DNA from 4 places in the Polaromonas sp. LjRoot131 genome. Region 1 is predicted to be linked to each of the others. Evidence: predicted binding sites of a transcription regulator. Region 1 holds the regulator's gene; each other region holds the start of a gene.
What was found. Region 1 encodes sigma-54, which starts transcription at its own class of promoters, with help from an activator protein. Its sites were predicted from a motif close to TGGCANGNAANCTGCTTT; they were not measured.

Region 1 (6,974 bases):
TACAACGGCGATTACATCGCCGACATCGCGGCCGACTTCCTGGCGAAAAAGACGGTCAGCGCGGACGACCGCGAATTCACCGCCTCGGGCGACGTGGACGACATGGACTCGATACGCCAGTTCGCCGTGGCCTACCTGCGCCATGAGCAGGACCTGGACCTCAAAGCCTTCTCGGTCAAGTTCGACAACTACTACCTCGAGTCCAGCCTGTACAGCTCGGGCCGCGTCGATGCCACCGTGGCCAGGCTCAAGAACGCCGGCAAGACCTACGAGCAGGACGGCGCGCTGTGGCTGAAGTCGACCGACTACGGCGACGACAAAGACCGCGTGATGAAAAAGAGCGACGGCAGCTACACCTATTTCGTGCCCGACGTGGCCTACCACCTGGCCAAATGGGAGCGCGGCTTCGGCAAGGCGATCAACATCCAGGGCATGGACCACCACGGCACCATCGCCCGCGTGCGCGCCGGGCTGCAGGCCGCCGGCGAGGGCATTCCGCAGGGTTACCCCGACTACGTGCTGCACACCATGGTGCGCGTGATGCGCAACGGCGAAGAAGTCAAGATCTCCAAGCGCGCCGGCAGCTACGTCACGCTGCGCGACCTGATTGAATGGACCAGCGCCGACGCCGTGCGTTTCTTTTTGCTGAGCCGCAAGCCCGACACCGAATACATCTTCGACATCGACTTGGCCCTGGCCAAGAACAACGAGAACCCGGTGTACTACGTGCAGTACGCGCATGCGCGCATCTGTTCCATCCTCACCACCTGGGCCGGCCAGGGCGGCGACGAAGCCAGCCTGAAGTCGGCCGACCTGTCGGCGCTGGACAGCCCCCAAGCCCAGGCACTGATGCTGCTGCTCGCCAAATACCCCGAGATGCTGGCCAATGCGGCAGCCGGCCTGGCGCCGCACGACGTCGCGTTTTACCTGCGCGAACTCGCGGCGAGTTACCACAGCTATTACGATGCCGAGCGCATCCTGGTCGACGACGAGGCCGTCAAGCGCGCCCGGCTGGCGCTGGTCGCGGCAACCGCGCAGGTGTTGCACAATGGCCTCGCGGTGCTGGGCGTGAGCGCCCCGCGCAAGATGTAATGCAAGCAGGCGGCAGCACCCTAATTTTCAGGACAAGACAATGAACGTGGGCAAGGGAATGAACACTCAAAAAGGCGGAACCCTGCTGGGTTTGGTGATTGGCGCGCTGATCGGCCTGGGCGCCGCGCTGGCCGTGGCGGTCTACATCACCAAGGTGCCCGTGCCTTTCATGAACAAGAGCCAGGCGCGCAACCCCGACAGCGATGCCGCGGAAGCCAAGAAGAACAAGGACTGGAACCCGAACGCGCCGCTGGCCGGCAAAAACCAGCCCAAGCCGCCGGCGCCTGCCCAAGGCCCCGCCGAAACGCCCAGTGTCGCCGTTCCCGACCCGTCCGCCGGCTCCAAGGCCGCGGCTTCGGCGCCCGCTAAAACCGCCGCCGCCAAGCCGGCCCCCGCGGCCGACCCGCTGGGCGACCTGGCCAAGGCCAAGGTCGAAGGCCTGTCGTCCAGCCCGGGCGTGGACCCTTTCAGCTACTTCATCCAGGCCGGCGCCTTCCGCACGCCCGAAGACGCCGAACAGCAGCGCGCCAAGCTGCTGCTGCTGGGCATGCAGGCCAAGGTCACCGAGCGCGAGCAGGCCGGCCGCACCGTGTACCGCGTGCGCCTCGGGCCTTTCGATAAAAAGGAAGACGCCGACAAGGCCAAGGAACGGCTGGACAACAATTCCATCGAAACCGCGCTGGTCCGCGTACAGCGCTGAACCCCGACCGCCGATAAGCTGAACTTTTCACGACGCGGGTGTACAAACCCCTGTGCCCCGCACCTTGAGGGCTGCCGTCCGGAGGGGCGGTTTACCCACCATTTCCGTCATACCAGGAGAAGAATCTGATGCAACGCCGTGAGTTTTCGTTTACAGCCGCTTCGGCTGCCGCCGCCACCCTGGGCGGCATCGCCCTGCCCTCGCTGGCGCAAGCCCAGGCCAGGGCCTTCAAGGACGGCGCCGATTACCTGACGCTGGACAAGCCGGCGCCCACCGAGGTCCCCGCGGGCCAGGTGGAGGTGGTCGAGTTCTTCTGGTACAGCTGCCCACACTGCAATGCCTTCGAGCCGCAGCTCGAGGCCTGGATGAAGCAGGCGCCCAAGGATGTGACCGTGCGGCGCGTGCCGGTGGCCTTCCGCCCTGATTTCGAACCCCAGCAGCGTCTTTTTTACGTGCTGGAAGCCATGGGCAAGGTCGAGGAGCTCCACAAAAAGGTGTTTTACGCCATCCACGTGGAAAAACTTGCGCTCGCCAATGCCGACTCCATCACCACCTGGGCCGAGAAACAAGGCCTCGACAAGGCCAAGTTCGTCGAGATGTACAACTCCTTCACGGTCACCACCAAGGCCCGCAAGGCCACGCAGCTGCAGGACATCTACAAGGTCGACGGCGTGCCGGCCCTGGGCATTGCCGGGCGCTATTACACCTCGGCCACCCTGGCCCAGAGCATGACCCGCGCCCTGCAGGTCACGGACGCGCTGATCGCGCAGTCGCGCGGCAAGGCCAAATAAGGCGTCCGGGGCCGCAACGGCCCGCCGCCCAAAAACCCGCCGCATTCCAGGCGGGTTTTTTTATGCCCCTAATATTCCCCGTGCAAGCCATTCCCGCAGCTTGCATGGCTACAATGGCCGAACCCCAAAGCAGCAAGATTCGTGCCTTATGAAACACCCCCTTTATTCCCTCATCCTGCCGGCCGCTTTGGCGCTGGGGGCGGCATTTCCGGCCTGGGCTGAAAAAGCCGACCGGGACAAGCCCATGAACGCGGAGGCCGACGCCCTGCGCTATGACGACCTCAAGCAGACCAGCGTGTTCACCGGCAACGTGGTGATCACCAAGGGCACGACCATCGTGCGCGGCGCGCGGGTCGACGTCATGCAGGACCCCGAGGGCTACCAGCAGGCGGTCTCCATCGCGGCGCCCGGCAAGCTGGCCTTCTACCGGAAAAAGCGCGACGGCGTGGACGAATACATCGAAGGCGAAGGCGAGCGCATCGAATACGACAGCCGCGCCGACCTCGTCAAATTCATCACGCGCGCCGTGGTGCGCCGCTACAACGGCGCCACCCTGGTGGATGAAACCACCGGCGCCGTGATCGTCTACGACAACAACACCGACGTCTTCACCGTGGACGGCGGCGCGCAGAACAAGACCGCCGCCAACCCGAGCGGCCGGATACGCGCCATGCTGTCGCCGCGCGCCGCCGCGTCGGCCCCGGCCAGCGTACCCGCGGCCCCGCCCGCCGCCCTGCGCCCCAGCACCACGCTGGGCACTGAAAAGAACTAGAAAGAACCTTTCACAGATGGATGTGGTGACTGACACTTCGGCGGCCCCCGCCGCCACCCCCAGCCGCCTCGTTGCGCAAGGGCTGCAAAAATCCTACGGCAGCCGCAAGGTCGTCCAGGACGTCTCGGTGGCCGTGCAAAAAGGCGAGGTCGTGGGCCTGCTGGGCCCCAACGGCGCCGGCAAGACCACCTCGTTCTACATGATCGTGGGCCTGGTGCGCGCCGACGCGGGCGAGATTTCCATCGACGGCCAGTCGGTCGAGCACATGCCGATTCACCTGCGCGCCCGCCTGGGCCTGAGCTACCTGCCGCAGGAAGCCTCGATCTTCCGCAAGCTCACGGTGGAGGAAAACGTGCGCGCCGTGCTCGAACTGCAGCTGGGCACCAACGGCAAGCCGCTGGGCCGTGCCGAGATCGAGTCGCGGCTGGACGGCCTGCTGCAGGACCTGCGGGTAGACCACCTGCGCAATTCGCCGGCGCCGGCGCTGTCGGGCGGCGAGCGCCGCCGCGTCGAGATCGCGCGCGCCCTGGCCACCCAGCCGCGCTTCATCTTGCTTGACGAGCCTTTTGCCGGCATTGACCCGATCGCCGTGATCGAGATCCAGCGCATCATCGGCTTCCTGAAGTCGCGCGGCATCGGCGTGCTGATCACCGACCACAACGTGCGCGAGACGCTGGGCATCTGCGACCACGCCTACATCATCAGCGACGGCCACGTGCTGGCCCAGGGCACGCCCTCCGAGATCGTGAACAACGCCGATGTGCGCCGCGTCTATCTCGGTGAACACTTCAAGATGTAGGATGACACTCCCCCTGTTGTCGCTCACTTCGTGTAGCTCCCTCCCCCCCGAGGGGGCGGCGCCTGCGGCCTGGCAAAGCCAGTTCCGCGGCCCCTGCTTGAACTCTTTCTGCTCTCCCGTCAGAAATCTTTGAGATGAAGCAAGGCCTGTCATTACGCGTCTCGCAGCATCTTGCGCTGACGCCCCAGCTGCAGCAGTCGATACGGCTGTTGCAGCTGTCGACGCTTGAGCTGAGCCAGGAAGTCGAGCAGATGCTCGACGAAAACCCGTTTCTCGAGGTGGCCGAAGAAACGGCGGTGCGCGAAGAGTTCGGGCTGGAGCACCTCAACACGCCGGTCAGCCAGGACAGCCGCGAGTTTGAATCCGCGGCGGATTCGACGGGCGGCGGCGCGGAGGATGCCGGGACTTCGGCCCCCGCCGATGCCGAGGTCAGCGCGGAGCCCAAGCTCGAGGAAAGCTGGGAAGGCGACGGCACGGTGGAAACCACGCCCGACGACAGCGAATGGGGCAGCGATGCGCCGGCGCGCAAGAACAACAACGACGAGGGCGACACCGAGGCCTCCGACCTGACCGGCGCCCACGAGTCGCTGCAAGACCACCTGCACCGCCAGTCGCTGGGCCTGCGTCTGTCCGAAGAAGACCGCGCGGCCCTGCATTTCCTGATCGAGTCGCTCAACGACGACGGTTACCTCGAAGACAGCCTGGCCTCGCTCGCGGCGGGCCTGGCCGGCGACGACCTGGAACAGGCCGAGGACCTCGAGCAGCGTTTTGCCATGGCGCTCAAGCTGCTGCATCACATGGAGCCTGCCGGCGTGGGCGCGCGCAACCTGGCCGAATGCCTGGGCCTGCAGCTGCTGGACTGCAAGGACTGCGAGGAGACCCGCGCCGCCATCGCCATGTGCAAGCAGCCCATGGAGCTGCTGGCCAAACGCGACGTGAAACGCCTGTCGCACCTGTGCGGGTTCACCGAAGCCGCCGTCCGGGGCGCGATCGCCGTGATAGGCCGTCTCGACCCCAAACCCGGCCGCCGCTTCGTGAACGTGGAGCGCAACCTGATCGTGCCCGACGTCATCGTCGTGAAGTCGGGCCGCGGTTTCAAGGTCTCGCTCAACGGCGACGTGATGCCGCGCCTGCGCGTGCATGACATCTACGCCAACGCCCTCAAGCAGCACAAGGGCCAGGGCGGCCAGGCGCTGCAGCAACGGCTGCAGGAGGCGCGCTGGTTCATCAAGAACATCCAGCAGCGCTTCGACACCATCCTGCGCGTGAGCAGCGCCATCGTCGAGCGGCAGAAAAACTTCTTCACGCACGGCGAGCTCGCCATGCGCCCGCTGGTGCTGCGCGAGATCGCCGACGAGCTGGGCCTGCATGAATCCACGATTTCGCGCGTGACCACCGCCAAGTACATGGGCACGCCCTTCGGCACCTTTGAGCTCAAGTACTTCTTCGGCTCCGCCCTGGGCACTGAAACCGGCGGCAACGCCTCCAGCACCGCGGTGCGCGCGCTGATCAAGCAATTCGTCTCGTCCGAGAGCCTGAAAAAGCCGCTCAGCGACAACCAGATTTCCGAAATGCTCAAGGAGCAGGGCATTGAATGCGCGCGCCGCACCGTGGCCAAGTACCGCGAGGCGCTGCGCATCGCCCCAGCTAATTTGCGCAAATCGCTATAACTCCGATTCTCGGGCGCATGGCGGCGTTGCGCGGTGCCCGGAATCCTCATGCACCGCAAGTGCATTCCGGTTCCTGCGCTCCGTGCGCCTTGCCCGGCATCCCGATAATCGAATTTCCAGCAGTCCTTTGAAGAATCCGACATGAACCAGCTCCAGTTATTTTTACCGTGCGCCGCGGGCGTTGAAACCTTGCTGGCCACCGAGGTCAAGCGCGTCACCGGTATCGACGGCAAGGCCTGGCGCGCCGGCGTGCAGTTGCAGGCTTCCTGGCGCGACGCGCTGCAGCTCAACCTGCACAGCCGCCTGGCACAGCGCGTGCTGATCGAGCTGCAGCACAACCAGTACCGCAGTGAACAAGACCTGTACAACGCCGCGGCCAACGTGGCCTGGGAAATCTGGTTCACGCCCAAGCAGACCTTCAAGGTCGAGATCACCGCCCAGCACAGCCCGCTGCAAAGCCTGAACTTCGCGGCACTGAAGATCAAGGATGCGATCGCCGACCGTTTTCGCGCCAAGTTCGACGACGTGCGGCCCAGCGTCGACACGCGCTGGCCCGACGTGCGCGTCTATGTGCACCTGACGACCGACACCGTCACGATTTACATCGATACCTCGGGCGAACCGCTCTTCAAGCGCGGCTGGCGCGAAGACAAGGGTGATGCGCCGCTCAAAGAAACCCTGGCCGCCGCGATGATCGCCGCCAGCGGCTGGGACCAGCTGTGCAAGGACGGCGTGCCGCTCTACGACCCTTGCTGCGGCTCGGGCACCATCGCCATCGAGGCGGCGCAGATCGCCTGCAACATCGCGCCCGGCATCAACCGCCGTTTCGCCTTCCAGAAATACCTGCCCTTCCAGGGCCATGTGTGGGACGGCCTGCTGGACCAGGCCGAGGCCGCCATCACCGAACCCACGGCGCCGGTGTTCGGCAGCGATGTGTCCTTCCGCATGGTCGACTTCGCCGAACGCAATGCCGAGCGTGCCGGCGTGGCCAACGCGGTGGAATTCCGCGGCGGCGACGCGCTGCAGCGCATGCCGCCCGCGCCCTCGGGCGTGATGCTGGTGAACCCGCCCTATGGCGAGCGCATCGACGTGGCCGGTGTGGCCGGCATCACCGGTGTGCAGGGCCGCGACCAGCGGCGCCAGCAAAGCC
Region 2 (6,974 bases), on a different contig from region 1:
ATGGCGTCGCCGGCCTTGCGCTCGAGCACGGGCGGGCGGCCGCCGCGGCAGTCGAGCGAGAACAGCGCGGCCGTGGCCTTGTCGCGCGGCTCGTACATGGTGCCGGCCCAGAAACGGCCCAGCGGGTCGGCCTTGCCGTCGTTGAAGCGCGTGGTCGCGGTGTCGTGGTCGGCCCGCATAAGCTGCCGCAGCTCGCCGCCCCATTCCCTGGCGCGGTAGATGCCGTCACGCAGTGCAATCACGAGGCCGCTGTTATCGCCGTTGGTGCGCGCCGGCGCGATGCTGCCGGGCTCCGAGGGCATGGCCCAGCTCTCGACCGTGCCCATGAAGACGTTGCAGCGGTGCAGCTGCCTGCCGGGGATGTCGATCCAGTAAAGCATCTGCTCGTCGGGATGCCAGAACGGCGACTCGCCGAGCCCGCTGGGCGGTGCAGCAAGGGGTTGCCAGGTCATGAAGGTGCCTCCGCGTTGGTGTGAACAGCCGCCACTTTAACGCCCCGCAAAAAAAACAGCCCACCGGCTTGCACCGGCGGGCTGAACATCCAAAGGAGACTCTCAGTAAATATCAAAAGGGAAGAGCCGCCTCTGAGGGCAGCCCTGCCCGCCGCTTCATCAGCGGTTGTAAGCCGTTTCGCCGTGGGACGTGATGTCCAGGCCTTCGCGCTCGTCCTCTTCGCTGACACGCAGGCCGATGGTCAGGTCGACCACCTTGTAGGCGATGAAGGAAACCACACCGGACCAGACGATGGTAATCAGCACGGCCTTGGCCTGGATCCAGACCTGGCCTGCGATGGAGTACGCATCGGGTGCCACCATGGCGACGGTGGTCCAGTCGGCGACGGCGCTGGGGCCGCCCAGGCTTGGCGAGTTGAAGACACCGGTCAGCAGCGCGCCGATGATGCCGCCCACGCCGTGCACGCCGAACACGTCCAGCGAGTCGTCGGCGCCCAGCAGCTTCTTCAGGCCGTTCACGCCCCAGAGGCAGGCGAAGCCGGCGACCAGGCCGATGATCAGGCCGCCGCCGATGCCGACGTTGCCGGCCGCGGGGGTGATGGCCACCAGGCCGGCGACGGCGCCGGACGCGGCGCCCAGCATGGAAGCCTTGCCGCGCATCAGTGCTTCACCGACGCACCAGGCCAGCACGGCGGCTGCCGTAGCACCCAGGGTGTTGATGAAGGCCAGGGCGGCGAAGCCGTTGGCTTCCAGGGCGGAGCCGGCGTTGAAACCGAACCAGCCCACCCACAGCAGTGCGGCGCCGACCATGGTCAGGGTCAGGCTGTGAGGCGCCATGGCTTCCTTGCCGTAGCCGATGCGCTTGCCGATACAGAAGGCGCCGACCAGGCCCGCGACAGCGGCGTTGATGTGCACCACGGTGCCGCCCGCGAAGTCCAGGGCGCCCATCTGCCAGATGTAGCCGGCCTTGCCGTTCATCGCGTCGACCACTTCCTTGCCGGTGTAGGCGTCAGGACCCATCCAGAACCAGACCATGTGGGCCATAGGCGCATAGCTGAAGGTGAACCAGATGGCCATGAACAGCAGCACGGCGGAGAACTTGATGCGTTCGGCGAAGGCGCCGACGATCAGTGCGCAGGTGATGCCGGCGAAGGTGGCCTGGAAGGCGGCGAACACAATCTCGGGGATCACGACACCCTTGCTGAAGGTCGCGCCGTTGGCGAAGGTGCCCGCGACGTTGTCCCAGATGCCCTTCATGAACAGCCGGTCGAAGCCGCCGAAGAAGGCATTGCCCTCGGTGAAGGCCAGGCTGTAGCCGTAGATGAACCACAGCACGACGATCATCGAGAAAGTCACCATGACCTGCATCAGCACCGACAGCATGTTCTTGCTGCGGACCAGGCCGCCGTAGAACAGCGCCAGGCCGGGCACGGTCATCATGATGACCAGCAGCGTGGACAGCATCATCCAGGCGGTGTCGCCTTTGTTGGGGACGGGTGCGGGCGCCGCGGCGGCCGCGGGTGCGGAGGCCGCTGCAGCAGCTGCCGGGGCGGCCGCGGCTGAGGCGGCAGGTGCGGCGGACGCGGCGGCTTCAGCCGGTTTGGCTTCCGCGGCCGAAGCGGCGGGCGCGGCGGCCGGGGCTTGCGCCATCACGGCGCCGCTTGTGAGCAGGCTCAGTCCCAATACAAGGGAGGCAAGTAGTTTTTTCATGTCGATGTTCTCTTTATTAGGGGTTGAGCCTTACAGCGCTTCCTTGCCGGTTTCACCGGTGCGGATGCGCACGACCTGCTCGAGGTTGTAGACAAAGACCTTGCCGTCGCCGATCTTGCCGGTACGGGCAGCGCCCTCCACCGCTTCGATCACGCGGTCGACCAGGTCGTCGGACACAGCCGCCTCGATCTTGACCTTGGGCAGGAAGTCGACGACGTATTCCGCGCCGCGGTACAGCTCGGTGTGCCCTTTCTGGCGCCCGAAGCCCTTGACTTCAGTCACGGTGATGCCTTGCACGCCAATACCGGACAGCGCTTCGCGCACTTCGTCCAGCTTGAACGGTTTGATGATGGCCGTTACGAGTTTCATTTCAGGTTTCCTCCAAGGATGAATAAGGAAGCGGCCCCTCGGTGCACCGCCCCGGCTGCTCTACAGTTTCTGGGCGCATGAAGATCAGAGCGCTCCGGTTCAGGGATTCCGAGGGTTGCCACAACAGGTCTTCAGATTCCGCAGGGTTCAATAGCACGTACCGTGCCAAAGCAGCCGGGCTTATGGGCCGCAAGTCCGCCTGTTTCCCGCCCCGGGCCTGGGGCGTTCTAGAATCTGGAAAAACAACTAGCACCAGATTGGGGCGCAAATCGCGCACAACTTTGGGGCAAAACAGGGGAGTTGCTTCATGAGCTTATCTTTAGTGCACAGCCGCGCCTTGTTGGGGCTGGAGGCGCGGCCCGTCTGCGTCGAAGTGCATCTGGCCAACGGCCTGCCCAGTTTCACGCTGGTGGGCCTGGCCGAAACCGAGGTCAAGGAGGCCCGGGAGCGCGTGCGCTCCGCCATCCAGAACACCGGCCTGGAGTTCCCGGCCAACAAAAGAATCACCGTCAACCTCGCGCCGGCAGACCTGCCCAAGGATTCCGGCCGCTTCGACCTGGCGATCGCGCTGGGCATACTCGCGGCCAGCGGCCAGGTCGACGCCCGCAAGCTTGAAGGTTATGAATTCGCCGGCGAGCTCTCGCTGGGCGGCGACCTGCGGCCGGTGCGCGGCGCGCTCGCCATGAGCCTGGCGCTGGCGCGCACCGAGCGCGCCGCCGCGGGCACGCTGCCCAAGCTTGTGCTGCCCGACGCCAGCGCCCAGGAGGCCGCCCTGGTTCCAGGCGCGGAGATCTTCCGGGCGCAGCACCTGCTCGACGTCGTCAGGCAGTTTTTGCCGGGCGACGCGCCGGTTGAGGCGCTGGACGGCTGGTCGCAGGTGAAACCGGAGGCGCTGCCCGCGCCATCGGCCTACCTGGACCTGGCCGACGTGAAAGGCCAGGCCGCGGCCCGGCGCGCGCTCGAAATCGCGGCGGCCGGCGGGCACAGCGTGCTGATGATGGGCGCGCCCGGCTCCGGCAAATCCATGCTGGCCCAGCGCTTTGCCGGCCTGCTGCCGGCCATGACCACAGAAGAAGCGCTGGAAAGCGCGGCCGTGGCCTCGCTGGGCGGCCGTTTCTCTTTGGATAAGTGGGCGCAGCGCCCGACCTGCGCGCCGCACCATACCGCCAGCGCCGTGGCCTTGGTCGGCGGCGGTTCGCCGCCGCGGCCCGGCGAGATCTCGCTGGCGCACCGCGGTGTGCTCTTCCTCGACGAACTGCCCGAGTTCCCGCGCGCGGCACTCGAGGCACTGCGCGAGCCGCTGGAGTCCGGCTGCATCACCATCTCGCGCGCCGCGCAGCGCGCCGAATTCCCGGCGCGCTTCCAGCTGGTCGCGGCCATGAACCCCTGCCCTTGCGGCTACCTGGGCTCCAGCCTGCGGGCCTGCCGCTGCTCGCCCGAACAGGTCTCGCGTTACCAGGGCAAACTCAGCGGCCCGCTACTGGATCGTATAGACCTGCATGTGGAAGTCGGCGCCCTCGCGGCCGACGAACTGGTGAACGCCCCGCCCGGCGAGGCCACGGCCGACATCCGGCTTCGCGTCGTCGCGGCGCGCGACCGGGCCCTCGCCCGGCAGGGCGGCAGCAACCAGGCACTCGAAGGCCGCGCCATCGATGCGCAATGCCAGCTGGACGACGCAGCCGCGAAATTCCTCAACACGACCGCCGCCCGTCTGGGCTGGTCGGGGCGCAGCATCCACCGCTGCCTCAAAGTGGCAAGAACCATCGCCGACCTGGCCGGCGCGCAGGCCGTGCAGACGGTGCATGTGGCGGAGGCGGTGCAGTACCGCAGAGCGCTGAAGGCGGGATACGGTGACGGCGGACGTTGAAATCGGGTTGGCGCGGTCACGGCGGCATTTTTGGGATTTTTACAAGTGAGCGCATCTGAAGTGTCCTGGCGCTATCTATTGAGTACCTTGGAACGATACTTCTATACTTCCAAGCAATCAAAGTCTCATTCAGTGCCACTGTGCGTGTTCTTGTCGGTATCAAGCACACTAGCTTGATGCGGATTTTGTTACGCCCGGCCCGGAAAAGCCCCGCAAAGCTTCAGTTTGCCGGGTTATCTCCGGCCTCACCAGGGAACTGAATGTCAGGAAGCACAAAGATTTCATCGCAGGATCGCGCTTCGCCAGCGCGCTACGGGTGCCCATCACACCCCGTGGGCGAATGAGAATTCCTGTTCGCGTGATTGCCACCGGTAAGGCGCTGCCATCGCTGCGCGTAAGTTCTGAAAGCCTGGACAAAAGCCGCGGCTGGCCGGCCGGCCATACCTTTGCCCAAAGCGGTGTCCGCGTCAGGCACTTTGCGGCCGAAGGCGAAAGCCAGAGCCAGCTTGGCGCTTCGGCGCTGGCGGACGCGCTGCAGCGGGCCGCCTTGCCCGTGTCCAGCATTGATTTACTGATTTCCGCTTGCGGCGTGCCTGAACAGGCCCTGCCGTCCACCGCCTGCTTTATTGCCGGGCATGCCGGCCTGCCGCGCGGCACCCCGGCCTTTGACGTCAACGCCAGCTGCCTGGGTTTCATGGCCGCGCTCCGTGTCGCCGCGGGCCTGCTGGCGAGCGGCGGCTACGAACGCATCGCGGTCGTCGCGTCCGACATGGCTTCGCGCGGCCTGGACTGGGACGAGCCCGAGGCCTCGCTGATCTTTGGCGACGGCGCGGCCGCCGTCATCCTGGAAAAAGGCGACGGCGCCCAGGGCATTGCGGCTTACCGCATGGAAACCTTTCCCGAAGGCAAACGCTTCTGCGAGATTCGTGGCGGCGGCTCGCAGCGCAATCCGCCCAACGCCACGGTGCCGAAAGATTTTCTGTTCCGCATGGACGGCCGCGCCGTCTTCAAGCTGGCCGCCAAGGTCATGCCGCCGTTTCTGGAGGCACTGATGGCGCAAACCGACGGCGGCAAGGCGTCCATCGACCTCGTGGTGCCGCACCAGGCCAGCCACCTCGGCATGGCGCATGCGGCGCGCAATCTGGGCTTGCCGGCGTCGCAGATCGTCAATATTTATGAAACCCACGGCAACCAGGTCGCCGCCTCCTTGCCGACGGCGCTGCACGAAGCGGTCGTCACGAACCGGGCCAAAGCCGGCGACCGCCTGTTGCTGATCGGCACGGCGGCGGGGTTGACGATCGGCGGACTGGTGCTGGACCTGTGAAACGCGTGCTCGTCACCGGAGCAACGGGCGGGCTGGGCCGCAACGCGGTGGAAGCGCTGCTGAGCCGCGGCATCGAGGTGCGTGCCACCGGCCGCAACCTGGCGGCCGGTGCGACGCTGTCCGCGATGGGCGCGGAGTTTGTGCCGCTGGACCTGGCGGCGACCGGCGACACCGCTTCCACGGGCCTGGCTGCGCTGGTGCGGCATGTCGATGCGGTCTGGCATTGCGCAGCGCTGTCGTCGCCGTGGGGCAAAGCGGCCGACTTCACCGCGGCCAACGTCACCGCCACGCGGCAGCTGTTGCAGGCCGCCGGCCATGCCGGGGTGCCCCGCTTTGTCCATATTTCCACGCCCGCGCTTTACTTCAATTACCGCGCCCAGCTGGGCATCCAGGAAAGCTTTCGGCCGGCCGCGTATGTCAATGACTACGCACGCACCAAGGCCGAAGCCGAAGCCTGCGTGCAGGACGCGGTGCCGGCTTTTCGCCACATGCACTGCAGCATCCTGCGCCCCCGCGCCATCTTCGGCCCGTACGACCAGGTGCTGCTGCCGCGCATCGCCCGCGTGCTGCGGCAACGCGACGGCCGGCTGCCGCTGCCGCATGGCGGGCGGGTCACCCTGGACCTGACCTATGCCGGCAACGTGGTGCAGGCGATGTGGCTGGCCACGACCGCCGAAGCTGTGCCCAGTGGCAGCGTCTTCAACATCACCAACCAGGAACCGGTGCTTTTGCGGGATGTCCTGGTCGCGCTGTTTGCGCAGCGGCTGCAACGGCCGTTTCGCATCGCCAGCGTACCTTACCCGGTGATGGCGGCGGCTGCGCGCGGCATGGAAGCGCTGGCGCGCATCACGCAAAAAGAACCCGTGCTCACGGCCTATGGCGTCGGCGCGCTGGCCTTCGACATGACGCTGGACAACAGCCGTGCCCGGCAACTTCTGGGGTATGCGCCGGCGGTCAACCTTTCGGATGCGCTGGACCGCACCGCCATCTGGATGGGCACCCATGGCTAAGCTCACCACCTTTCGCGTCGGGCATTGCACGCACCCCTCCTGCATGGTGCTCAAGGGCAGCGGTTTTGCCAGCCGGTGTTTCCCGTCCCGCGCCTACCTGGTCGAAACACGCGCCGGGCTGGTGCTGTGGGACACGGGTTATGCCGACCGCTTTCGCGAAGCCACATCGCAAGGTATTTACCGTTTGTATTCGATGGTCACGCCGGTGCACTTCGAAGCGCGCGATTCGCTGCTGGGCCAGT
Region 3 (6,974 bases), on a different contig from region 1:
TGCGCGCCATAAGCTCCCCCCTTAGTTATTGAGTTGCATGCTAAGGCCTGCGTTTACAGCAGGCCAGCTGTGCTTACCCTTAATCGATTTTCCTTACATCCCTGCCGCACAGTACCCGCCGCCCGGGTTCACGCGCCGATGACACAATGCGGCGCATGAAACATCTGCCCTTCCTCCTGGTCGTCGCCCTGCTCCTGGCCCTGCCCGCCTGCGGCTCATCGCCCCGGGCCAGCCATGACCCGCTGTCGATTGCCCGCGCGCCGGTGGCGGCCGCCATCAACGACTACCAGCGCTGCGCGGACAAGGCCCTGTTGCCGCTGAAAAACGATGCGGCCCAGTCCGTCTTTGTGCTCGCCGACACGGCCCTGGCCGCCTGCGATGCCGGCCTGGCGCAGGTGCGGCGCAGCATCCTGGCGGACAACGCGGGCCACCCCTATGTGGCGGCCTTTGCCGACGAGGCCAGCGCCAACATTCGCGCGCGCACCCGCAACATGCTGGCGCACAGCCTGAACCGCGCACGGGAAGCGCAGCCGGCGCAATAGGCCTGCAGTTTCAGCGCAAGCCCTTCACATAGCGCGGCGCGTTCGGGTCGCGGTGCCTGCGCTCACGCTGGCCCTCCTCGCCGAAGATCGCACCGAAGGTGGATTCGATAAAACCGGATTCCGGGTAGACCTCTTCCTCGGTGTCTATCGATCGCGCGCTCTGGCGGTCCGGCTGGGGCGGCGGCGCCACCACGGGTGCGGCGCGCTCCTTCACCGCCTCCGACACCATCTGGACCAGCGGCACGCGCGGCCTGGGGTCGGGCACGGCCATGATCTCCTCGAGCCTGTCGGCCCAGACGGCCAGGTCGGGGTGTCCCTCCTCGGCCGCTTTCTCGCGCGCAAAACGCGCGATCTCGGCCGCGTACTCATGGTTGCCGGCCATCCACTCGGTGTCGGTCACCCGGCCGGTCTTGCGGCGCAGCAACACGTGAAGATGGGCGGCGATGGCGATTTTTTCGCTGGAAGGCATGGTGTGTGTCCTTCAAAGTGAATGCCGGCACATCAGGTGCCCAGGCGTTCGGCATGCTGGGTGATGTCCAGGCCGTCGCTCTCCGAGGCCTCGCTGACGCGCAGGCTGACAAGCAGCGAGGTGACCCACAAGGCCAGCGCCGTCATGAACAGGCTGTACAGCATGACCGCGCCCGCGCCTATCGCCTGCGTGAGCACGCTGCCTTCCACACCCGAAATGGCCTTGCTGGCGAACACGCCCGTGAGCAGCGAGCCGACGATGCCGCCTACCCCGTGCACGCCGAACACGTCCAGCGAGTCGTCGGCGTTGAGCAGGCGCTTGAGGCCCGTGGCGCCCCAATAGCAGGCCAGCCCCGCGGCCACGCCGAACACCAGCGCCGCGCGCGGCGAGACAAAACCGGCCGCCGGCGTGATCGCGACCAGGCCGGCCACCAGGCCCGAGCACAGGCCCAGCAGCGAAGGCCGGCCGCGCACCGCCCACTCGGCCGCCATCCACGACAGCGCGCCGGCCGCGGCCGCGATGTGCGTGACCGCCATGGCCAGGCCCGCCCGGCCGTCGGAGGCCACCGCGGAGCCGGCGTTGAAGCCGAACCAGCCCACCCACAGCATGCCGGCGCCGGCCATGGTCAGGCCCAGGTTGAAGGGCGTGAAGGGCTCGCGGCCGTAGCCGTGGCGCGGGCCGAGCACGTAGGCGCAGACCAGCCCGGCCATGCCGGCATTGATGTGCACCACCGAGCCGCCGGCGAAGTCCAGCGCGCCCATGCGGGCCAGCCAGCCGTTGGGCTCCCAGACCCAGTGGGCGATCGGCGCATACACCACGACCGTCCACAGCGACATGAAGATCAGCATCGCGGAAAAGCGCATGCGTTCGACGAAAGAGCCGACCACCAGCGCCGCCGTGATGATGGCGAAAGTCAGCTGGAACATCGCGTAGACCGACTCCGGGATGTTGGGCGCGACATGGCTGACCGCGACCTTTTGCGCGTCCTTCACGTAATCCAGCCCGGTGAACCAGAAGCGCTCGGCGCCACCCACGTAATGGCCCCAGGCACTGCTGCCGGGGGTAAAGGCGATCGAATAGCCCACGGCGAACCACAGGAGGCTCACCACCGCGCAGATGGCGACAACGCAGGCCATGACGTTGAGCACACTCTTCTTGCGCACCATGCCGCCGTAAAAAAGGGCGATGCCCGGCAGCGTCATGAGCAGCACCAGCGCGGTGGAGGTCATCATCCAGGCGGTGTCGGCGCCGTTGAGGGTCTCCGCCCCCACCAGGCCCGGGCGGGTCAGGGGTGCGGGCGGCGGGGCGGATGCGGGTACTGCGGGGGCCGAAACCGCGGCTGCGGCCGCCGGGGCCGCTGGCGGTGGCGCGGGGGCGACGACGGGCGCCGCAGCCTCAGGAGCAGCGCCGGAAGCCGCTACCGAGGGAACGGAAGCCGGCGCGGCAGGCGCCTGCGCCATGGCCTGCTGGCAGGCCATGCCCATCCAGATCGACAAGCCCCACGCCGTAACGCTCTTCAGGTGCATACATGCCCGCCTTTCTTGCAGTCAGCCAACAATTCGTAACAACCGCAAGGCAGCAGGCATAAGTCATGCCAGCGCTTTATAGGGACGATTTGGGCGGTTTTCGGTGCAAATGCGTACACGCGGTGCACGCCGGGCGCCATGGTGTGGCACGCCGCACCAGGGACTGCAGCCGCCCCTCCGCAGAATCCCGGGGGCGGGAAACCCCCAATGCACTATGTCAGTGCGCGGGCTACATTGGACGACTTGCTGACGAGCCTTGCTGCTCGCAACGCGAGGAGCCGAGGAGACACGAGAGAGCCACTAGAAGTACATATCAGCAGCAAGGCATTCCACAAGATGCCCTGCTGCAAAAAGCGCTGGTAACCCCAGCGCTTTTTTTATGCCCGCCGTTTTCCGGGGGCGCCGGGCAGCCGGCGCTCAGTCGGGGTTGATGCCGGCTGCGGCCATGGGCGGAGTCAGCTTGCTGAGGGCTTCGGCAATCGCCGCCGCCTTGGCCTTGCCGGCCGCTGTTGCCGCGGCGGCGGTGGGCCCGGAGGCTGGGGCGGACAGCAGGCCGGCCACCTCGGCCGCCTGGCGCGGCTTGCCGATGGGCGCGGCGGCCAGGCCTTTTTGCACCGCCACCATGTCTTCCTCGCTCGGATACTGGCCCAGCAGCACGTAGTCAAACACCCGGCGCGCAATCGGGGCCGCCACGCCGGCGCCCCAACCGGCGTTTTCGACGATCACGGCCAGCGCGATCTTGGGGTCTTCGGCGGGCGCGAAGGCCATATAGACGGCGTGGTCGCGCTGGTACTCCTCCATCTTGGCGCTGTTGTATTTGTCTTTCTGGCCGATGGTGACGGCCTGCGCCGTACCGGTCTTGCCGCCGCTCAGGTAGCCGGCGCCGGCAAACACCCGCGCCGAAGTGCCTTCCTGCGTCACGCCCACCAGGGCCTTGCGCACGATGGCCACGTTTTCGGGCTTGTAGCGCAGGTCTTCGCCGGGTTCGGCCGGCAAGGGGTGCATCACGCGCGTCACCGGGTCTTGCGTGCCGATCACCAGGCGCGGCCGGCGCTTGACGCCGTTGTTGGCCAGCGCCGCCGTGGCCTGCGCCAGCTGCAGCATGGTGAAGGTGTTGTAGCCCTGGCCTATGCCCAGCGAAATGGTTTCACCGGGGTACCACTTTTGCTGCGCCGCGCCTCTCTTTTTGTAGGCCTCGCGCTTCCACTCCTGGCTGGGCAGCACGCCGGCCAGTTCACCGGCGATGTCGATGCCGGTGATTTGCCCGAAGCCCAAGGGCTTCATGAAGTCGTGCATGGCGTCCACACCGAGCTCATTGGCCAGCGAGTAGTAATACACATTGCTGGACTTGACGATGGAGCGGTACATGTCGACCGCGCCCAGCGCGATGTCGCCGTGGCTGCGGAACACGTGGCCGCCGAAAGCCCAGGAGGCGTTGTCGTTGACGATGAAACTGGCCGAGCGCTTTCCGGTTTCCAGCGCCGCCATCGCCATGAAGGGCTTGTAGGTCGACCCCGGCGGGTAAGTGCCGCGCAATGCGCGGTTGAGCAGGGGTTTGTCGAGCGAGTCCCGCAGGTACTGCCAGCTTTCCGTGTCGATGCCGTCCACGAACAGGTTGGGGTCAAAGGTCGGCTTGCTGACGAAGGCCAGCACGTCGCCGGTCTTCGGGTCCAGCGCCACCAGCGCGCCGCGCCGGTCGCCGAACATGTCTTCGACCAGCTTCTGCAGGCGTATGTCGAGCGACAGCCGCACGGTGTTGCCGGGCGTCGCCGGACTGCTGGCCAGCTTGCGCATCGCGCGGCCGCCCGCCGAGGTCTCGACCTGCTCGACACCGGTGATGCCGTGCAGCTGCTGCTCAAAGCTTTGCTCTACGCCCAGCTTGCCGATGTAGTCGGTGCCGCGGTAATTGCCTTCGTTCTCGCTGCCCTCAATGATTTCCTTCTCGGCCTGGTTGATGCGGCCTATGTAGCCCACCACATGGCTGCCGAGTTCGCCGTAGGGATAGCTGCGGAACAGCCGGGCCTTGATGTCGACGCCGGGAAAGCGAAAGCGCTGCGCCGCGAAACGCGCCACTTCCTCGTCCGTCAGGCGCGTGCGGATCGGCAGCGACTCGAAACTCTTGGACTCCTCGCGCAGGCGCTTGAAGCGCCGCTTGTCGCGCAACTGGATGTCGACCACCTTTTCCAGCGCGGCGATGGTTTCCTCGAGGTTCTCGACCTTGGACGGCGTGATCTCGAGTGTGTAGGCCGAGTAGTTGGTCGCCAGCACGACGCCGTTGCGGTCCAGGATCAGGCCGCGGTTCGGCACGATGGGCACGATGGCCGTGCGGTTGCTTTCGGCCTGCTCGTTCAGGTCGGCATGGCGGTACACCTGCAGGTACACCAGCCGCGCCGCCAGCAAGGCAAATGCGCACAGCACGATCAAACTCGCCACTAGCACCCGCGCGCGAAAGCGCGACAGGTCGGCTTCAACGTTGCGTAACTCAGTCATCGTGGTGCGACTCTACTGCCGCCAGAAAGTGCCCGCAAGACGCGCGATTAACCCCGGAACCGCAAAGGCGATGCGAAGCGAGCCGCACAGGCCAGCAGGGGCCGCGGGACTGGCTTTGCCAGACCGCAGGCGCAGCGGCCCCCTTGGGGGGCAGCGTATTACACGAAGTGAAAAGCGTGGGGGCCCACATCTAGAGTGGTCGGTTTTGGTCGGGGTCCGGCGCCCGCCGCTGCGGCACCAGCAGCAGCACGCTCACGACGGGCCACAGCAAGGCCTCGATCAGGGGCGCCAGCAGCATGACCCATCCGGGGAAAATGCCGCCGCCTATCATGCGGATCACAAGTTCCACGCCGTGCGCCATGGCGAACAGCGGCAGCACCTGCAGGGCCTGCGAGGGCACGGTGAACCAGAGCAGGCGGCGGTGGATCATGGTGGCGAAAAAGCTCAGCGCCGTGTATGACAGCGCGTGCTGGCCCAGCAGCGAGGACTGGTGCACGTCCATGCCCAGGCCGAACATGAAGGCCACGCCTATGCCCACGCGCAGCGGTTGGTGCACGTTCCAGAACACCAGCACCAGCGCCAGGAAGTCGGGCATCCAGGGCACGCGCCCCAGGGGCAGCATGTCCAGCAGCAGCGCCGCGATGAGGCTGCACCAGATGAACACCGGGTTGGCGGGCAGCAGCAGCTGCTGGCCGGAGCGCATGATCATTTCGCGGCCCCTTTCTTCTTGGGCGCCGGTTCAGGCGCGTCGGGCTCGGGCCTGGGCGGAATCTGGCCGGTGCCGGGCTTGACCACCATGACGTGGCGCGCGCCGGTCACCAGCGCCTGTGGCGTGCAGAAAATCTTGGCGAAAGCCGACTCGGCGCGCCGCTCGATGCGGCTGATCTTGGCCACCGGCAGGCCGGCCGGGTAGACGCCGTCCACGCCGCTGGTGGTCAGCAGGTCGCCCTGCTGCACGTCCGAATTGCTGCCCATGAAACGCAGCTCCAGCCCGCTGCCGGACACCGTGGGGTCGCCAAACGCCACGCTGCGCGCGCCGGTGCGCACATTGAGCACGGGAATGGCCAGGTCGCGGTCCACCAGCAGGGTGACCTCGCTGACCAGCGGGTGCACGCGCGTGACCTGCCCCAGCACGCCGGACTCGTCCAGCACCGGCGAGCCCAGGTCCACGCCCTGCGCCATGCCCTTGTCGATGATCACCTTGCGGGTGTAGGGGTCGGCCGCGTCATACAGCACCTCGGCGGCCATGACCGGCGTGTTGAGCTGCTCGCGCAGGCCCAGCAGCTTGCGCAGGCGGTTGTTTTCCTGGGTCAGCTGCTCAACCTGGCCGGCGCGCAGCGACTGCAGCGCCAGCTTGCGGCCGGCCTCCTCGCTGGCCAGCTTGGCCTGGCTCAGGGTGGTGAAGTATTCGCCGCTGCCGCGGACGGCGCGCACCGGCTGCAGCGCCAGCCATTGCACCGGGTACAGCGCGGTGGCCAGCACGGCGCGCACCGGCTGGGTGATGCGAAAACGGGTGTCCGCGACCATCAGGAACAGCGACAAGGCGCTGAAGAACATCAGCTTGGACAGCGCCGACGGCCCCTGCTTGAAAAAGGGCGGCGGGGATCTGTCAAGGGTTCCTAAGGGCATGGTTCGCTGTCAAGCTGGCCCCGCTTCATGCCAGGCTTGCGGCATGAAGTACGGCATGTAGCGCTTATTCCGAAGTGAAGATGGAACCCAGGCGATCCATGCGCTCCAGCGCGATGCCGCAACCACGCACGACGCAGGTCAGCGGGTCTTCGGCCACCAGCACCGGCAGGCCGGTTTCCTCGGCCAGCAGGCGGTCCAGGTCGCGCAGCAAGGCGCCGCCGCCGGTCAGCATCATGCCGCGCTCGGCGATGTCGGCGCCCAGCTCGGGGGGGGTCTGCTCGAGCGCGTTCTTCACGGCGCTCACGATGTTGTTGAGCG
Region 4 (6,974 bases), on a different contig from region 1:
GACCCAATCCCTCAAAGTCGCCGTGATGGGCGCAGGCGCCGTCGGTTGTTATTTCGGCGGCATGCTGGCGCGTGCCGGGCATGAGGTCGTGCTGATCGCGCGGCCCCAGCATGTGGAGGCGATTGAACGCGACGGCCTGCGCATGGAAACCCGCATGTTCGATGAACACGTGCGCCTGGCCGCCAGCAGCGACCCGGCCGCCGTCAAGGGCGCCGACCTGGTGCTGTTCTGCGTCAAGTCCACCGATACCGAATCGGCCGGCGCGCTGATACGGCCGCATCTCGCGGCCGACACCCTGGTGCTGTGTCTGCAAAACGGCGTGGACAACGCCGACCGCCTGCGCGCGGTGCTGCCTGGCACCGCGGTGGCCGCCGCCGTGGTCTATGTTGCGACCGAAATGGCCGGCCCCGGCCACCTCAAGCACCACGGCCGCGGCGACCTGGTCATCGAGCCTTCAGCCCGCAGCGACAACGCCGCGCAAGCCCTGGTCGCGGCCGGCGTGCCCACCGAGATCTCCGCCAATGTGCGCGGCGCGCTGTGGGCCAAACTCATCCTCAACTGCGCCTACAACGCCGTCTCGGCCATCGCCCAGCTGCCTTACGGCAAGACAGTGCAGGGCGTGGGCGTCGTGGACGTGATGCGCGACGTGGTCGCCGAGTGCCTGGCCGTGGCCAAGGCCGAAGGCGTGCAGGTGGCCGGCGACGTGCACACCGCCGTCGAAAAGCTGGCCGCCAGCATGCCGAATCAATATGCCTCCACCGCGCAAGACCTGGCGCGCGGCAAGCCCACGGAGATCGACTACCTCAACGGCCTGATCGTCAAACGCGGTGACGCGCTGGGGGTGGCCGTGCCGGCCAATCGAGTGTTGTGGTCTATGGTCAAGCTGCTCGAAGGCAAGGCCGCGGCAGCCTGACTCAGCGGGAGACCAGAGGGAGAAGGTGCAAGAGAAATGGCAAGGGCAGGGCGCAGGCGTCACAAACCGGCAGCGTCAATCGTCATAGAGGCAGGTGGTACTCAATTTCGAGCCGCTTAACCTTCCACCCTGGACCAGAAAGTGCACATATGAAAATCGTCGTCATCGGAGGCTCAGGCCTCATCGGATCCAAACTCGTCAACATCCTTCGCCAGCGCGGCCATGAGGCCGTGGCCGCATCCCCGGCGTCGGGCGTCAACACCCTTACCGGCCAAGGGCTGGCGGAAGTCCTGGCAGGCACCCAGGTGGTGGTCGACGTGGCCAACTCGCCCTCGTTTGAGGACAAGGCCGTGCTGGAATTTTTTGAAACTTCGGGCCGCAACCTGCTCGCGGCCGAAGCGGCCGCCGGTGTCACGCACCACATCGCTCTTTCAGTCGTCGGCACCGACAAGCTTGTGGAAAGCGGTTATTTCCGCGGCAAGATCGCGCAGGAAAAACTCATCCGGGCCGCCAGCATCCCGTACACCATCGTCCACTCCACCCAGTTCATGGAGTTCCTGGGCGGCATCGCGCAGTCGGGCACCGAGGGGCAGATCGTCCGCCTGTCGCCGGCCTTTGTGCAACCTATCGCGTCCGACGACGTGGCCGCCGCGATGGCCGACTTCACGCTGGGCGCGCCGGTCAACGGCACGGTCGAGATCGCCGGCCCGGAAAAGGTTCGCCTTTCGGACCTCGTCCAGCGCTTCCTGACCGCAAGCAATGACCCGCGCAAGGTCGTCGCCGACCCGCAGGCACGCTACTTCGGCGCCGAGCTCAAGGACGACACCCTGGTGCCTGTTGGCAAGGCACGCCTGGGCACGGTGCGGTTTGAGGACTGGTTCGCCAGGTCGCAAGCCGCGAAATAAGCGCGGCCACTCTTCCTCCTCTAGGGAAGGCTAAGCGCAGTCACTCCTTCCCCCTCTGGGGGAAGGCTGGGATGGGGGCTCCCCGGTTTCCCTGTTCCACGCCCGCCAGGCAATCGATGGCCGCGAGGCCCCCATCCCCACCTTCCCCCAACGGGGGAAGGGGCAAGACTCGGTCACAAACCGGCGCCCTGAATCGTCTTAAAGGCAGGTGCCTCAATTCCGAGCCGCATCAAACAACCCTGTGAAAGCCCCACCATGAAAAATATCTGCACCTCCCTGTTCCTCGCAAGCGCCGCCTTGCTCGCCCAGCCGGCCCTGGCCGCCGGCCCCGAAGGCGTGCGTGTCACGCCGGTGATGGCGCAAGACCTGCCGGACATGCCCGGCAAGGAAGGCCTGATGATCACCGTCGACTACGCCCCCGGCGCGGCCGACCCGGTGCATCGCCATCTTGCGCACGCCTTTGTCTATGTGCTCGAAGGCTCCATCGTGATGCAGGTCAAGGGCGGCAAGGAAGTCACGCTGACCGCCGGCCAGAGCTTTTATGAAGGCCCCAAGGACATCCACACCGTGGGCCGCAACGCCAGCAGCACCCAGCCCGCGAAATTCCTGGTGCTGCTGCTCAAGAAGAAAAAAGCCGAGGTGCTGGAACTGGTCAAGTAGCCACCGGTCCCGGCCGGGCCGCAGGCACCAAAATGTCGAGCCCGCCGCGGCCCGGTGCACGCATTTGGGGCAATGCGCGCCTGCCGCCGTCGCATGGCGGGGCAGAAAGGCCGGTTTCCACCCGCATTCCCCACGGCACAGTAGTTGCTTTGACCTATCCGTCCGGCTAATGACGGCTGGGCATGGCGTGGCCCGCGGGCCGCTGCCCGGCGGATTTAATGGATAACGGCGTCCACTTCCAGCCTCCCATTTTTTGGGGGCGCCTGGGGGTGGATTTTTTTTGGCCTTTTGAGGCCCACAACTACAGACAAGAGGATCGCATGGCGTATTTAGTGCCTTCGGAATTTGTGACCAAGATGGTGGACGCGGGGGAGTCCAAGATCTTCATGTCCACCCGCGACACCGTTATCCGGGCCTACATGGCCGGCGCCATCCTGGCCCTGGCGGCCTGGTTCGCGGTCACCATCAATGTGCAGACCGGCCAGCCCCTGCTGGGCGCCGTGCTGTTCCCGGTGGGTTTTGTCATGCTCTACCTGTTCGGCTTCGACCTGCTGACGGGCGTGTTCGTGCTGTGCCCGCTGGCCTTGATCGACAAGCGCCCGGGCGTGACGCTGAAGGGCGTGCTGCGCAACTGGGGCCTGGTCTTCACCGGCAACTTCCTGGGCGCCTTCACGGTGGCCGTGATGATGGCCATCTATGTCACCAACGGCTTTTCCACCGAGCCCAGCGCGGTGGGCAAGGCCATAGGCGTGGTGGGTGAGAACCGCACGCTGGGCTACCAGAAGTACGGTGCGAACGGCATGCTCACGCTGTTCGTGCGCGGCATGCTGTGCAACTGGATGGTGTCGGCCGGCGTGGTCGGTGCGATGATCTCCACCCAGGTCAGCGGCAAGGTGATCGCGATGTGGATGCCCATCATGCTGTTCTTCTACATGGTGTTCGAGCACTCCATCGTGAACATGTTCCTGTTCCCCTCCGGCCTGTTGCTGGGTGCGCATTTCACCATCATGGACTACCTGATCTGGAACGAAATCCCGACGGTGCTGGGCAACCTTGTGGGCGGCCTGGCCTTCACGGGCTTGACCTTGTACGCCACGCACATTAAAACCGGACCCACACGTTCCATCAAATAATCCGCTTCAAGTACAAAGCCCTCGTGCATGCACGAATGCGTGAGGGCTTTGCCGGTACCCCCTTATGTCCCCTGAACTGAAGATATCGGCAGGCCAGTATTCGGACAAGGGCCGCAAGGAGACCAACCAGGATTTCCACGGCATCTACGTGCCGGTGGAGCCGCAGCTGAGCGCCAAGGGCATTGCCATTGCGCTGGCTGACGGCATCGGCAGCAGCGCCGTCAGCGACGTGGCCAGCCAGTACGCCGTCAGCGGTTTCCTGGAAGACTATTTCTGCACCTCGGAAGCCTGGTCGGTCAAGACCTCGGCCGAGCGCATCCTGAGCGCCACCAACTCCTGGCTGCATGCGCAGACGCAGAGAAGCCAATATCGCTACGACAGCGACAAAGGCTATGTGTGCACCCTGAGCGCTATGGTCATCAAGTCGACCACCGCGCATATTTTTCATGTCGGTGATTCACGCATTTACCGCCTGCGCGGCAAGGCGCTGGAGCAGTTGACGAACGACCACCGCGTGTGGATTGCCCAGGGCCAGAGCTACCTGGGCCGCGCGCTGGGCTTCAAGCCCCAGCTGGAGATCGACTACCAGACCCAGCCGGTGGAGCAGGGCGACATCTTCTTGCTGGCCACCGACGGCGTGTACGAACACGTCAGCGAGCACGACATGGCCGCCATCATCCGCGGCGGCGCCGATGCGCCCGAAGGCCTGGAAGCCGCCGCGAAAGCCATTGTCGACAAAGCCTTTCAGCGCGGTAGCGAGGACAACCTCACGGTCCAGCTCGTGCGCGTCGATGCGCTGCCCCGGCGCGAAGCCGGCGAGATGGTGCAGCAGCTCTCAGGCCTGCCGCTCCCCCCCATCCTCGAGGCCAGGACGGTGTTTGACGGCTACACCATCGTCCGCGAAGTGCAGGGCAGCAGCCGCAGCCACATCTACCTGGCCACCGACAACGACACCGGCGCGCTGGTCATCCTCAAGACGCCGTCCATAGACCTGGGCGGCGTCCCGGCCTACCTGGAGCGCTTCTTGACGGAAGAGTGGATCGCCCGGCGCATCAACAGCGCCCATGTGCTCAAGCCTTATATGCCGACGCGCAAGCGCCACTATGTGTATGTGGCCACCGAATACATCGACGGGCAGACGCTGCGCCAGTGGATGATCGACAACCCCCGGCCCAGCCTGGAGGTGGTGCGCGGCCTGGTCGAGCAGATCGCCAAGGGCCTGCGCGCCTTCCACCGGCACGAGATGCTGCACCAGGACCTGCGGCCCGAGAACATCATGATCGACGCCACCGGCACCGCGAAGATCATCGACTTCGGCGCCACCCGCGTGGCCGGCCTGGTGGAGGCCGACACACCTGGTGGGCACAACGACATCCTGGGCACGGCCCAGTATTCGGCGCCCGAGTATTTCCTGGGCGAGGGCGGCACCCCGCGCTCAGACCTTTTTTCGCTCGGCGTCATCACCTACCAGATGCTGACCGGCAAGCTGCCCTATGGCGCCGAGGTGGCGAAATGCCGCACGCGTTCCGCGCAGGACAAGCTGCGTTATGACTCGGTGCTCTACGAAGACCGCGAGATTCCGGCCTGGATCGACGAGGTGCTGCGCAAGGCCGTGCATCCCAATCCGGCCAAGCGCTACGGCGAGCTGTCGGAGTTTGTCCACGACCTGCGCCACCCCGGGCGGGCCTTCCTGCACAAGACACGCCAGCCGCTGCTGGAGCGAAACCCCGTGGCCTTCTGGCGCGGTGTGTCCCTGATCCTGGCGGTGGTCGTGGTGGTGCTGGTGGCGCTGAAGTCCACCAGCGGGTAAGACTCGGCTTACTGCTTAGCGGATGCCGCCATAGTCCGCCAGCAGCCCGGGCAGCGCCCGGTCCGCGATCTGCAGCTGTTCCGGGCTGAACTGGGCCAGCAAGACCTGCGCGGTCGCGTCCAGCGTGGCCAGCATGTTGGAGCGCCGTTGCGCGTCGGCCAGCAGGTACTGGAAGGCGTCTTTCGCGGTTTGTTCGTCCACGATGCGCATGCCGGCCGGGCCGCTGGTCGCCATGTCCAGGAAACGCCCCCGGAAATTCTCCCAGGCCGGGCCTTGTTCTTTTGTGATCTGTAACGCCACCCGCAGGTCAAACAGCCGGCGGCTGACCTGCTCCCAGCGCGACTGGATGCGCGGCGCCTGCGGGCCCTCCGCCTGGGCTTCGCCGGGGCGATGGGCGCGTGCGCCGCCGGTGTTGTACTGGGCATGGCTGGTGCAAGCCAGGCCCGCCAGCAGCAGGGCCGCGGCGCCTGTTCGCCAGTGTGCCGATGAAATATGCATGTCCTCTTCCTGTGGTTGACGCGCGGCCTTGCGCGCCCCGCCTATTTTCAAGACGCTGGCGCGTCCGGCAGGTAGTGCTTCGGTAAAGGCAGAGTAAACCACAGCCGCAGCGGCCGGTTCCGGCTCGCGGGCCGGCGCATTCAGAGGATGGAGAGAGGGTGGGGCGAAGGCGCGAAAGCCTTGCCCCGTTCAGCGGCCGCTCAGCTGTCGGCCCGTATGCCCCGCAGCATGATGATGCCGCCCAGGTTGCGCGTGTCCGCGCGCATGCGCGTGCGCAGGCCCTCGGCCGTGGAGGGCGCCGGCTGCCAGCCCACCGTGATCAGCCGCTGGCGCGTGTCGCCGGTCTTGAGCACGTCGATCACCGCCGCGCCCAGCTTGTCGCGGATCGCGGCCGGCAGCGAGGCCGGGCCCGCCAGCGCGGTGAAGAGTTCCATGTCCGCGCCCATGATGCCGACTTCGCGCATGGTGGGCAGCTCGGGCACCAGCATGCTGCGCTGCTCCGAGGTCACGCCTATGACTTTCATCTTGCCGGCCTTCACCTGCTGCATCGCCAGGCCCGGCGGCAGCAGCGCCGCCTGCAACTGGCCGCCCAGCATGGCGGTGATGATCTGCGGGTTGCCGGGGTAGGGCACGTGCATCACGCCCAGGCCGCCACTGCGGCTCTTGATCAGCTCCATGCCCAGGTGGCCCGGCGTGCCCGCGCCCGGCGAGCCGTAGTTGGCCTTGTCGCCCTGGTTGCGCAGCCAGGTCAGCCACTCCTGCGGCGTGGCGCCCTGCGCGAAGTTGCTCACCACCATCACCATGGGCGTCGTGCCGATCAGCGCGATCGGCGCCAAATCAACGGCCGGGTCGTAAGGCGCCATCGGGTTCAGCAGCTTGGCAATCGTCAGCTGGCTGTTGTTCATCACGCCGAAGGTGTGCAGGTCGGTCGCCTTGGCCACCTGGTCGGCGGCGATGATGCCCGAGGCGCCGGGCTTGTTCTCCACAATCACCGGCTGGCCCAGCGTCTTGGACAGCTGCTCGCTGATGGAGCGCGCCGACAAGTCCTGCACCGA

Region 2: glnK (P-II family nitrogen regulator) is a predicted target of sigma-54. The motif match lies at 2,682-2,699, and genes of this name have one in related genera.
Region 3: ACSQ27_RS12180 (ammonium transporter) is a predicted target of sigma-54. The motif match lies at 2,591-2,608, and genes of this name have one in related genera.
Region 4: ACSQ27_RS05795 (formate/nitrite transporter family protein) is a predicted target of sigma-54. The motif match lies at 2,612-2,629, and genes of this name have one in related genera.

Annotation. Positions count from the first base shown of each region.
Region 1 covers NZ_CAXUPF020000004.1:291,421-298,394, forward strand. The annotation lists gene argS (arginine--tRNA ligase) at 1-1,092, shown strand, start outside; gene ACSQ27_RS18950 (SPOR domain-containing protein) at 1,151-1,792, shown strand; gene ACSQ27_RS18955 (thiol:disulfide interchange protein DsbA/DsbL) at 1,921-2,583, shown strand; gene lptA (lipopolysaccharide transport periplasmic protein LptA) at 2,732-3,355, shown strand; gene lptB (LPS export ABC transporter ATP-binding protein) at 3,372-4,154, shown strand; gene ACSQ27_RS18970 (RNA polymerase factor sigma-54) at 4,289-5,824, shown strand; gene ACSQ27_RS18975 (THUMP domain-containing class I SAM-dependent RNA methyltransferase) at 5,966-6,974, shown strand, end outside.
Region 2 covers NZ_CAXUPF020000002.1:313,287-320,260, reverse strand. The annotation lists gene ACSQ27_RS11910 (SMP-30/gluconolactonase/LRE family protein) at 1-452, opposite strand, end outside; gene amt (ammonium transporter) at 612-2,162, opposite strand; gene glnK (P-II family nitrogen regulator) at 2,193-2,531, opposite strand; gene ACSQ27_RS11895 (YifB family Mg chelatase-like AAA ATPase) at 2,839-4,398, shown strand; gene ACSQ27_RS11890 (3-oxoacyl-[acyl-carrier-protein] synthase III C-terminal domain-containing protein) at 4,739-5,722, shown strand; gene ACSQ27_RS11885 (NAD-dependent epimerase/dehydratase family protein) at 5,719-6,732, shown strand; gene ACSQ27_RS11880 (MBL fold metallo-hydrolase) at 6,725-6,974, shown strand, end outside.
Region 3 covers NZ_CAXUPF020000002.1:363,451-370,424, reverse strand. The annotation lists gene ACSQ27_RS12195 (phosphate/phosphite/phosphonate ABC transporter substrate-binding protein) at 1-10, opposite strand, end outside; gene ACSQ27_RS12190 (hypothetical protein) at 156-542, shown strand; gene ACSQ27_RS12185 (hypothetical protein) at 553-1,011, opposite strand; gene ACSQ27_RS12180 (ammonium transporter) at 1,044-2,537, opposite strand; gene mrdA (penicillin-binding protein 2) at 2,955-5,027, opposite strand; gene mreD (rod shape-determining protein MreD) at 5,218-5,736, opposite strand; gene mreC (rod shape-determining protein MreC) at 5,733-6,656, opposite strand; gene ACSQ27_RS12160 (rod shape-determining protein) at 6,721-6,974, opposite strand, start outside.
Region 4 covers NZ_CAXUPF020000001.1:1,249,860-1,256,833, forward strand. The annotation lists gene ACSQ27_RS05780 (ketopantoate reductase family protein) at 1-913, shown strand, start outside; gene ACSQ27_RS05785 (SDR family oxidoreductase) at 1,063-1,818, shown strand; gene ACSQ27_RS05790 (cupin domain-containing protein) at 2,074-2,478, shown strand; gene ACSQ27_RS05795 (formate/nitrite transporter family protein) at 2,799-3,611, shown strand; gene ACSQ27_RS05800 (protein kinase domain-containing protein) at 3,676-5,421, shown strand; gene ACSQ27_RS05805 (hypothetical protein) at 5,437-5,919, opposite strand; gene ACSQ27_RS05810 (Bug family tripartite tricarboxylate transporter substrate binding protein) at 6,120-6,974, opposite strand, start outside.